Regions from separate parts of the Streptomyces sp. NPDC006326 genome, predicted to be linked through region 1. Evidence: riboswitches for the same ligand, from Rfam matches in the RefSeq annotation. Region 1 holds a riboswitch; the other holds the start of a gene.
What was found. A riboswitch is a leader RNA that binds a small molecule or an ion and turns the genes downstream of it on or off. The one in region 1 is predicted to bind cobalamin.
Positions count from the first base shown of each region.

Region 2: it holds a riboswitch for cobalamin, as region 1 does, so the genes downstream of both, cobN (cobaltochelatase subunit CobN) here and ABZ128_RS25440 (energy-coupling factor ABC transporter permease) in region 1, are expected to answer to the same signal.

Region 1 covers NZ_JBEXRC010000037.1:14,103-19,090, reverse strand. The annotation lists gene cbiQ (cobalt ECF transporter T component CbiQ) at 1-456, opposite strand, end outside; gene ABZ128_RS25445 (energy-coupling factor ABC transporter substrate-binding protein) at 460-810, opposite strand; gene ABZ128_RS25440 (energy-coupling factor ABC transporter permease) at 807-1,502, opposite strand; cobalamin riboswitch at 1,530-1,781, opposite strand; gene ABZ128_RS25435 (flavodoxin family protein) at 1,882-2,595, shown strand; gene ABZ128_RS25430 (hypothetical protein) at 2,611-3,132, opposite strand; gene ABZ128_RS25425 (SsgA family sporulation/cell division regulator) at 3,238-3,645, opposite strand; gene ABZ128_RS25420 (L-serine ammonia-lyase) at 3,803-4,988, opposite strand, start outside.
Region 2 covers NZ_JBEXRC010000032.1:51,591-56,578, forward strand. The annotation lists gene ABZ128_RS23600 (precorrin-8X methylmutase) at 1-530, opposite strand, end outside; gene cobG (precorrin-3B synthase) at 527-1,864, opposite strand; cobalamin riboswitch at 2,025-2,182, shown strand; gene cobN (cobaltochelatase subunit CobN) at 2,215-4,988, shown strand, end outside.

The DNA.
Region 1 (4,988 bases):
GCCGATCCGGTACATGACCAGCGCCACGTCCACGACCGGCGCCGGGACCCCCGCCCGGACCAGCCGGGGCAGGACGTCCGAGACCGGGGTGGTGAAGGCGAACAGCAGCACCCCGAGGGAGGCCGCGGAGGTGCGCAGCAGCAGCTCGGCGGCATGCCGCGGGCCGTCCGGGGCCAGCGCGAGCGGCCCCGCCGGGCCGCCCACCGCCAGCAGCAGGGGCGCCGCCCCCGTGAAGCAGAAGCCCAGCGGAATCCGGAAGGCCCGCCAGAGCTGCCGCCCGGACACCCCCGCCGGACCGAGGAGCACCGCGAGCGTCGCGGCGGCGGTCAGCGGTCCGCCGGGCCAGGGAGGCAGGCACACGGCCGTGACCGTCAGCCCGAGCCCGAGCAGGGCCTTCTCCAGCGGATGGCGGCCGCGCCAGCGGCTGCTGTGGGCCGCCACGTCGATCGGCAGCACCGGCTACGACTCCGCCGGCTCTGCCCCGGCGGCGGCCTGCGCCTGGGCGAGCCCCTGGCGGCGGCCCTTGCGCACCCCGAAGTAGTACGCGAGCACGCCCGCACCCAGCGCGGCCTGCAGGGCGAACAGCGCCGACTCGACCTCGGCGGAGGGAGGCTCGTACAGGGGCGAGAACCACGGCTCGTAGTCCGGCTTGAGCTCGGTGATGGCCGTCTCCGCCTGTGCGTCCGCACCGGCGAAGGGCTCCTCCTTGCCCTCGCCCATGCCCAGGGCGACCGGCAGGACGGCGAGCGCGGCCACCAGGAGCAGCAGCAGGCCGTTGATCTTCGCGTTCCGGCTCGTCTTGCCGCTCATCGGACGGCCGCCTTCCGCTCGGTGGAACCGGTGAGCTTCGCGACACCCAGCCGGACCAGGTCCGACTTGCTGGACTGCATCAGCAGCCGCATCACGAGGACGGTGAGCAGCCCCTCGCTGACGGCCAGCGGGACCTGCGTGACCGCGAAGATCCCGCCGAACTTCAGGAGGGCGCCCGGGAAGCCGCTGCCCGGGTCCGGGAAGGCCAGGGCCAGCTGCACGGAGGTCACGCAGTAGGTGACCAGGTCGGCGAAGAAGGCGCCGAAGAAGACGGTCACCATCAGGGGGACGCCGAAGCGCCGCAGCAGCACGTAGACCCCGTAGCCCGCCCAGGGGCCGGCGACGGCCATGGAGAAGACGTTAGCGCCGAGGGTGGTCAGACCGCCGTGGGCCAGCAGCAGCGCCTGGAAGAGCAGGGTGATCGTGCCGAGCACCGCCATGATCGGCGGCCGGAACAGGATCGCCCCGAGCCCGGTCCCGGTGGGGTGTGAACAACTTCCCGTCACCGACGGGATCTTCAGGGCGGACAGGACGAACGTGAACGCCCCGGACGCGCCGAGCAGCAGCGTGCTCTCCGGGTTCGCCTTCACCTCGCGGGTGAGGGCGCGTACGCCGTGGACGACGAACGGAGCGGACGCGGCGCCCCAGGCGACCGCGTGCAGCGGGGGCAGGAAGCCCTCGGCTATATGCATGAGTGGGAGACCTCTCCAGCACCTCGTGGATGGACAACGCGCCCCGGCCGGTCTCCTGGCTCACGGGTGATGATGCCCGGGCTCCGCCTTCCCGGGCCGAGCGGAGACTCCCGCGCAGCCCAGTGGCTTCCCGCTGGGGGCACCCCCGGTGACAGCTGGGGGAGGAGCCGGACTTCCCGTTCACAGTGGCGAGGGCCGCACCGGTTTTCCACCGGTTTCCCGTACACCAAGGCCCGCTGACCCTAGTCGTCCGGACGGACCGGTAACAACCCGGCCCAAACGCGCCTGCAGGACGAAGGGATTCCACTTCGGGCCCGGGCGTCCCCCGCACGGGTGCGGCCCGGTGGCGGCCCCGGCCCGCCGTGCACAGGCTGGGGGCGTGGCTGCCGACTACGACTACTCCGACCTCAGTGCCGTCTACGTGAACTGCACCCTCAAGCGTTCCCCCGAGACCAGCAACACCGAGGGGCTCATCGACCGCAGCCGGGCCGTCATGGAGGCCGCCGGAGCGCGCACTTCGCTGATCCGCGCCGTCGACCACGACATCGCGACCGGCGTCTGGCCGGACATGACCGAGCACGGCTGGGAGAGCGACCAGTGGCCGGTGCTCTACAGCCAGATCACGGCCGCCGACATCCTCGTGCTGTGCGGCCCCATCTGGCTCGGCGACAACAGCTCCGTCATGAAGCAGGTCGTCGAGCGGCTCTACGCCTGCTCCTCGCTCCTGAACGAGCAGGGGCAGTACGCCTATTACGGGCGGGTCGGCGGTGCCCTGATCACCGGCAACGAGGACGGCGTGAAGCACTGCGCCATGAACGTCCTCTACAGCCTCCAGCACCTCGGCTACGCCATCCCGCCGCAGGCCGACGCCGGCTGGATCGGGGAGGCCGGGCCGGGACCCTCCTATCTCGACCCGGGATCGGGCGGACCCGAGAACGACTTCACCAACAGGAACACGACCTTCATGTCCTGGAACCTGATGCATCTGGCCGCGCTGCTCAAACGCTCGGGCGGGATCCCGGCGCACGGCAACCAGCGTTCCGAGTGGGACGCGGGCTGCCGCTTCGACTTCCCCAACCCCGAGCACCGCTGAGGCCGCCGGTGCCGGTCAGCCGCAGGTGTTGCGGTGGGCGACGTCCAGCACGAACCGCTCGGGCGCGTGCAGGGTGAAGGAGCGGAAGGCCGGCTTGCCGCGGAAGCCGGCCCCGAAGGTGACGTACCCCTCGAAGTCGCCGGTCATCGCGAGCCCCTGCAACTTGGGCAGACGGATCCGGGCGAGCTTCGGCCCGTGGTAGACGCTCTGCCCGGAACGGTCGTGCGCCTGGGCGGGGTGCAGGCGGATCTGGAGGAAGTGCGTGCCGGGCAGTGGTACGGGCTTGCCGGACCCGTCCTGGACGAGCTTCGGCACACGGGTGACCTCGACCTGGGGGACGTGCCCCCGCAGGTCGACGACGATCCGGTCGTACGTGCAGTGCCCGCCCCAGCGGGCGTTGACGACGAGCGGGGTGCGCTGGGCGTCGGCCGTGGCCGTCGCGGTCGCGGTGGAGGCCGGAGCGGCGAGAGCGGTTCCGGCGGTGAGCAGGGCTCCGGTGGCGAGGGCCACCACCCGCCGGCGGTGCGGATGGTTCATGGCGTCCCCCTGGTTCGGGAGAGACGGGGACAGTGTCGTCGGGAAAGACATCCCCGCTCACCCCACCGGTTCCACCCGAAACGGGCAAAATCGGTAAAAAGTCGCTCAGCGGGTCAGGAGGGCGTCGAGTTCGGCGTCGAGGTCGTAGTACCGCTGCTCCCGGCCCCGCGGCACCAGCTCGACCAGCCGCCGGCACAGCATGCGCACGTCCTTGGCCCGGGCGGAGACGACGCAGCCGTGCACACCGTTGCTGAAGGAGAGGAAGACCCGGGGCTCGCTGCCCGCCCACCCCGGCCACACCCGGACGTCCCCGTCGCCGGTGGCGCAGGCCTCCCCGTCGAGCAGCAGGTCCCGTGCGAACACCCAGCGGGCCAGGCGGGTACCGGCCCCGAGGAAGTCGACGCTCAGCTCGTAGGGCCGCTCGGGCCGGTAGACGAATGCGCCGAGGATCGGCAGCGGGGCCGGGGCGGCATCCAACAGGAGGGGGAGGACGCCGTGCTCGGTGCCGGTCATGGGGTGGGCCTCTCTTCGGGCGCGGGTCAGGCGCGGGCGAGGATGGATCCGGGGGTGTACCCGCGACTACCCCCGTCCGGCGAAAGTCCTCACTCCGGGGCCCCCGATTTCCCCGAATCCGCCGTCCGGCCCAACCCCGCCGGGCGCCCGCGCCCCCTCAGCACTCGATGACGTTGACCGCGAGGCCGCCGCGGGCCGTCTCCTTGTACTTGATCTTCATGTCGGCGCCCGTCTCCTTCATGGTCTTGATGACCTTGTCCAGGGAGACCTTGTGGGAGCCGTCGCCGCGCATCGCCATCCGGGCCGCCGTGACCGCCTTGACCGCGGCCATGCCGTTGCGCTCGATGCACGGGATCTGCACCAGGCCGCCGACCGGGTCGCAGGTCAGGCCCAGGTTATGCTCCATGCCGATCTCGGCCGCGTTCTCCACCTGCTCCGGGGAGCCGCCGAGGACCTCGGCCAGGGCGCCGGCCGCCATCGAGCAGGCCGAGCCGACCTCGCCCTGGCAGCCGACCTCGGCGCCGGAGATCGAGGCGTTCTCCTTGAACAGCATGCCGATCGCACCCGCCGCCAGCAGGAAGCGGACCACGCCGTCCTCGTCCGCGCCCGGGACGAAGTTCATGTAGTAGTGCAGGACCGCCGGGATGATGCCCGCGGCGCCGTTCGTCGGGGCGGTGACCACCCGGCCGCCCGCCGCGTTCTCCTCGTTCACGGCCATGGCGTAGAGGGTGATCCACTCCATCGAGAGCGCCTGCGGGTCGCCCTCGGAGCGCAGCTTGCGCGCGGTGTTCGCGGCCCGGCGCTTGACCCGCAGGCCGCCGGGGAGGATGCCCTCGCGGGACATGCCGCGCGCGACGCAGGCCTGCATGACCCGCCATATGTCCAGGAGGCCCTCGCGGATCTCCTCCTCCGTACGCCAGGCCTTCTCGTTCTCCAGCATCAGGGAGGAGATCGACAGGCCGGTCTCCTTGGCCAGGCGCAGCATCTCGTCGCCGCTGCGGAAGGGGTACTTCAGCACCGTGTCGTCGAGCTTGATCCGGTCCTCGCCGACCGCGTCCTCGTCCACCACGAAGCCGCCGCCGACCGAGTAGTACGTCTTCTCCAGCAGCGGGGCCCCGGAGGCGTCGTAGGCGAAGAGGGTCATGCCGTTCGCGTGGTACGGCAGGGACCGGCGCCGGTGCAGGATCAGCTGGGTCGGCTCGTCGAAGGCGATCTCGTGCGCGCTGCCGATCTCCGCGCCGAGCAGGCGCAGGCGGCCGCTCTGCCGGATGCGCTCCACCTCGTCGTCCGCGGTCTCCACGTTCACCGTGCGCGGGGAGTGGCCCTCCAGGCCCAGCAGGACC
Region 2 (4,988 bases), on a different contig from region 1:
GACTCGGCGGCGCCGATGAAGCCGACGGGCACGCCGATGACGGCGGCCGGGCGCGGGGCGCCCTCCTCGATCATCTCCAGCAGCCGGAACAGCGCGGTCGGCGCGTTGCCGACGGCGATCACGGAGCCCTCCAGCAGGCCCCGGTCACGCCAGACTTCGAGGGCGGCGGCGCTGCGCGTGGTGCCCATCTTCGCGGCGAGCGCGGGGACGGCCGGGTCGGAGAGGGTGCAGATCACCTCGTTGTCGGCGGGCAGCCGCTTGCGGGTGACCCCGCTGGCGACCATCTGCACATCGCAGAGGACGGGGGCGCCTGCGTGCAGCGCGGCGCGTGCCCGCAGTACGACGTCCGGGGTGTAGCCGAGGTCCTGGGGCAGGTCGGTCATTCCGCAGGCGTGAATCATGCGCACCGCGACCTGGGCGACGGAGGCGGGCAGCCCGGAGAGGTCCGCCTCGGCGCGGATCGTGGCAAAGGACTGGCGGTAGATCGCCGCGCCGTCCTTCTCGTACTCGAACACTGTGTACTCGCTCATTTCTTCGCTGCGTCGTGGGAGGTGGTGCGGCGTGCGGCCGCGAGGGCCGCGGGAAGTGCGGAGAGGGGGACGCCGTGCTGCGCGGCGCTGCCTTCGGTGGCCACGTCGTACCCCGAGGGGGTGGCGACCACGTCGACCCAGGCGGTCCCGCGGGGGTGTCCGCAGCGCCGTTCGCAGCCGGACCAGTGCACGGGGCGGGCACCGCGGGCCTGCTCCACCACGCTCCGCGCGTCGGCGCGGACGTCGGCGAGGGACTTGGCGCAACCGGGCCTGCCGGTGCAGGCGGTGACGGACTCCCAGGGGCTGCCGGGGCTCACCACCAGTCCGGCGCCCTCCAGCAGGGCCGGGGCGGTGCCGGTCCCGTCCCCGGGCCGTTCGGGCGGGGCGGCGGGCGGGGCGTCGGGCAGGACGATGCTGCGCCAGGGGGTGATCCGCAGGCGGTGCCCGCCCCGGTCCGCGACCTGGACCAGCGCCCGCCACTGAGCGGTGGTCAGGCGGCCGAGCGGCGGCAGGACGCACAGCACGGCCCGGTCGCCGGCGCCGCTCCGCCCGGGGCGGGGAGGGGCGGCGTACGGCCAGGCGGGGTCGGCCGTACGACTCGCCCCAATGCCGGCGGCGGCCAGCCGCAGGACGAACTCCTCGGCCCGCAGGGCGCGTTCGGGGGGCAGTTCGGATACGCGCCAGGCGCGGGTGCCGGCCGCGTCGGCGGTGTCGAGGAAGTGGAGGGCGGCGAGCAGCGCCGCCCGGGGTGCGTCGGCCGAGGACAGTTCCACCGCGTCCGCGGCGCGGCCGAGGCGGAGCAGGGCCCGGCCGCCGGGCCGGGCGAGCACGGTGATGTCGGGGCCCAGTGCGGCGACGTCCCCGCGGCCGTCGTCGAAGGCGAACAGGAACCGCCCGGACAGGGCGGTGGCCCGGGCGCTCGCGCACAGCAGCCGGTCCAGTTCGCCGGCCCACGGCAGTACGTCGGGCCGGCCGGAGCCGTCCAGTCCGGACAGGGGGGTGGCCACGATGTTGCGGACCCGCTCGTGGCCGGGTGCGGGCAGCAGCCCGGCATCGTCCAGCAACGCCGCCAGCTCGGCGCCGCATTGGTCCGCCAGCCCGCGCAGCTGGACGTTGCCGCGGGAGGTCAGCTCCAGGTGCCCGTCGCCGAACCGGTCGGCCGCGAGCGCGAGCCGGGAGGCCTGGCCGGCGGTGAGCAGGCCGGCCGGGATCCGGATGCGGGCCAGGAACCCGTCGTCCGCGGCGTGCAGCCGCAGCGCGCCGGGGCAGGCGTCGCCGCGGTCGCGTATGACGGGTTCGTCCCGCGATGCGGCGGAGGGGGGCTGGGGCGGCATGGCGGCGAGCATACCCACGATTGCCGCACCCCGACCTGTGGCCGTCGCCACCCGCCCCTTCCGCCCCCACCTGCCCGAATCCCGCCCGGGGCGCACACCCGCGCTTCCGGGCGCCCCGGGTGCGCCCCGGTGACCCCTGCTCCCGGCCGGTGGCCCGGACACCTAAGATGACCACCGGCGGGCCACCTGGCCCGTCATCGCCGAGGACGGCGACATGGGAGGAAGCCCGGTGCGAATCCGGCGCGGTCCCGCCACTGTGAACCCTGCGGAGCCATCCGCCGGGTGAGTCAGGAACTCCCGTCGTCCTCACTGCCCGGGGCGCGGAAACCCCGAGGAAGGCCTGCCGCCGCATGATCCTGCTGCTGTCGACGTCCGACACCGATCTGCTCAGCGCCCGCGCCGCCGCCGACGGCCCCGTCCCGTACCGGTTCGCGAACCCCTCCCGCCTTCCCCTCGACGACCTGCCCGGGCTGCTCGACGGCGTCGACCTGGTCGTCGTACGCCTCCTGGGCGGCCTGCGCGCCTGGCAGGACGGCCTCGACCTCCTCCTCGCCCCCGGGCAGACCCGTCCCGTCGTCGTCCTGACCGGCGAACAGGCGCCCGACGCCCAGCTGATGGAGGCCTCCACGGTCCCGATCGGCATCGCGGCCGAGGCGCACGCCTACCTCGCGCACGGCGGCCCGGCCAACCTCGACCAGCTGGCCCGGTTCCTCTCCGACACCGTGCTGCTCACCGGCCACGGCTTCGAGCCGCCCGCCGCCGCGCCCACCTGGGGGCACCTGGAGCGCACGCCCGTACGCCCGTACGGCCCGCGGATCGCGGTCCTCTACTACCGCGCCCACCAGATGAGCGGCAACACCGCCTTCGTGCACGCCCTGTGCGACGCGATCGTGGAGGCCGGCGGCACCCCCGCGCCCCTGTACGTCTCCTCCCTGCGCACCCCGGAACCGGAGCTGCTGGCCGAGCTGGCGTCCGCCGACGCGGTGATCACCACCGTGCTCGCGGCCGGCGGCACCAGGCCCGCGACCGCCTCCGCGGGCGGCGACGACGAGTCCTGGGACGCGGGAGCGCTCGCCGCGCTCGGCGTGCCGATCCTCCAGGCCCTGTGCCTGACCGGTTCGCGCAGCGCCTGGGAGGAGAACGACGAGGGCCTGTCGCCGCTCGACGCCGCGACCCAGGTCGCCGTACCCGAGTTCGACGGCCGGCTCATCACCGTCCCGTTCTCCTTCAAGGAGTTCGACGAGGACGGCCTGCCCGCGTACGTGGCGGACCCGGAGCGGGCCGCCCGCGTCGCGGGGATCGCCGTACGGCACGCCCGCCTGCGGCACATCGAGCGCCGCGACAAGAAGCTCGCGCTCGTGCTGTCGGCGTACCCGACCAAGCACTCCCGCATCGGCAACGCGGTCGGTCTCGACACCCCGGCCAGCGCGGTGGAACTGCTGCGCACCCTCATCGCGGGCGGTTACGACTTCGGTCCCGTCGAGGACATCCCCGGCGTGGTCTCCGGCGACGGCGACGAGCTGATCCGCGCCCTGATCGAGGCCGGCGGCCACGACCAGGACTGGCTGACCGAGGAGCAGCTGGCCCGCAACCCGGTCCGGATCCCGGCCGCCGACTACAAGCGGTGGTACGCCGAACTCCCGGCCGAGCTGCGCGAGAGCGTCGAGGAGCACTGGGGCGAGGCCCCGGGCAACATGTTCGTCGACCGCTCCGCCAACCCCGAGGGCGACATCGTCCTCGCGGCCCTGCGCCGCGGGAACCTGCTCATCCTGATCCAGCCGCCGCGCGGTTTCGGCGAGAACCCGATCGCGATCTACCACGACCCGGACCTGCCGCCCTCGCACCACTACCTGGCCGCGTACCGCTGGATCCAGGCGCGCGCGGAGGACGGCGGTTTCGGCGCCGACGCGATGATCCACCTGGGCAAGCACGGCAACCTGGAGTGGCTGCCGGGCAAGAACGCGGGCCTGTCGGCGGCCTGCGCCCCGGACGCCGCGCTCGGCGACCTGCCCCTGGTCTACCCGTTCCTGGTCAACGACCCGGGTGAGGGCACCCAGGCCAAGCGCCGCGTGCACGCGACCCTGGTCGACCACCTGGTCCCGCCGATGGCGCGCGCGGAGTCGTACGGGGACATCGCCCGCCTCGAACAGCACCTGGACGAGTACGCGCAGATCAGCGCCATGGACCCGGCGAAGCTGCCCGCGATCCGCGCGCAGATCTGGACCCTGATCCAGGCCGCGAAGCTCGACCACGACCTGGGTCTGGAAGAGCGCCCGGACGACGACGGCTTCGACGACTTCCTGCTGCACGTCGACGGCTGGCTGTGCGAGGTCAAGGACGCCCAGATCCGCGACGGCCTGCACGTCCTGGGCGGCGCCCCCACGGGCGGGGCCCGGGTGAACCTGGTCCTCGCGATCCTGCGCGCCCGCCAGATCTGGGGCGGTACGACGGCCCTGCCGGGTCTGCGCGAGGCGCTGGGCCTGGACGAGTCCGCGGCCACCCGTACCTCGGCCGATGCGGTGGAGGAGCAGGCCCGGGCGCTGGTCCAGGCGATGGAGGACGCGGACTGGGCCCCGGAGGCGGTGGCTTCGGTGGCCTCCGGCCACCCGTCGGCCGTGGCGGACGTCCTGTCCTTCGCGGCGCGCGAGGTCGTCCCGCGCCTGGCGGGCACGACCGACGAGATCGCGCACGTGGTGTCCGCCCTGGACGGCCGGTTCGTCCCGGCCGGCCCCTCCGGCTCCCCGCTGCGCGGCCTGGTCAACGTCCTGCCGACGGGCCGCAACTTCTACTCGGTGGACCCGAAGGCGGTCCCGTCCCGCCTCGCGTGGGAGACGGGCCAGGCCCTGGCCGACTCCCTCCTCACCCGCTACCGCACGGACAACGGCGACTGGCCGGCCTCCGTCGGCCTGTCCCTGTGGGGCACCAGCGCGATGCGCACGGCCGGCGACGACGTGGCGGAAGCCCTCGCCCTGCTGGGCATCCGCCCGGTCTGGGACGAGGCCTCGCGCCGTGTGACGGGCCTCGAACCCATCCCGCTGTCCGAACTCGGCCGCCCCCGCATCGACGTGACCCTCCGCATCTCGGGCTTCTTCCGCGACGCGTTCCCGCACGTGATCGGACTGCT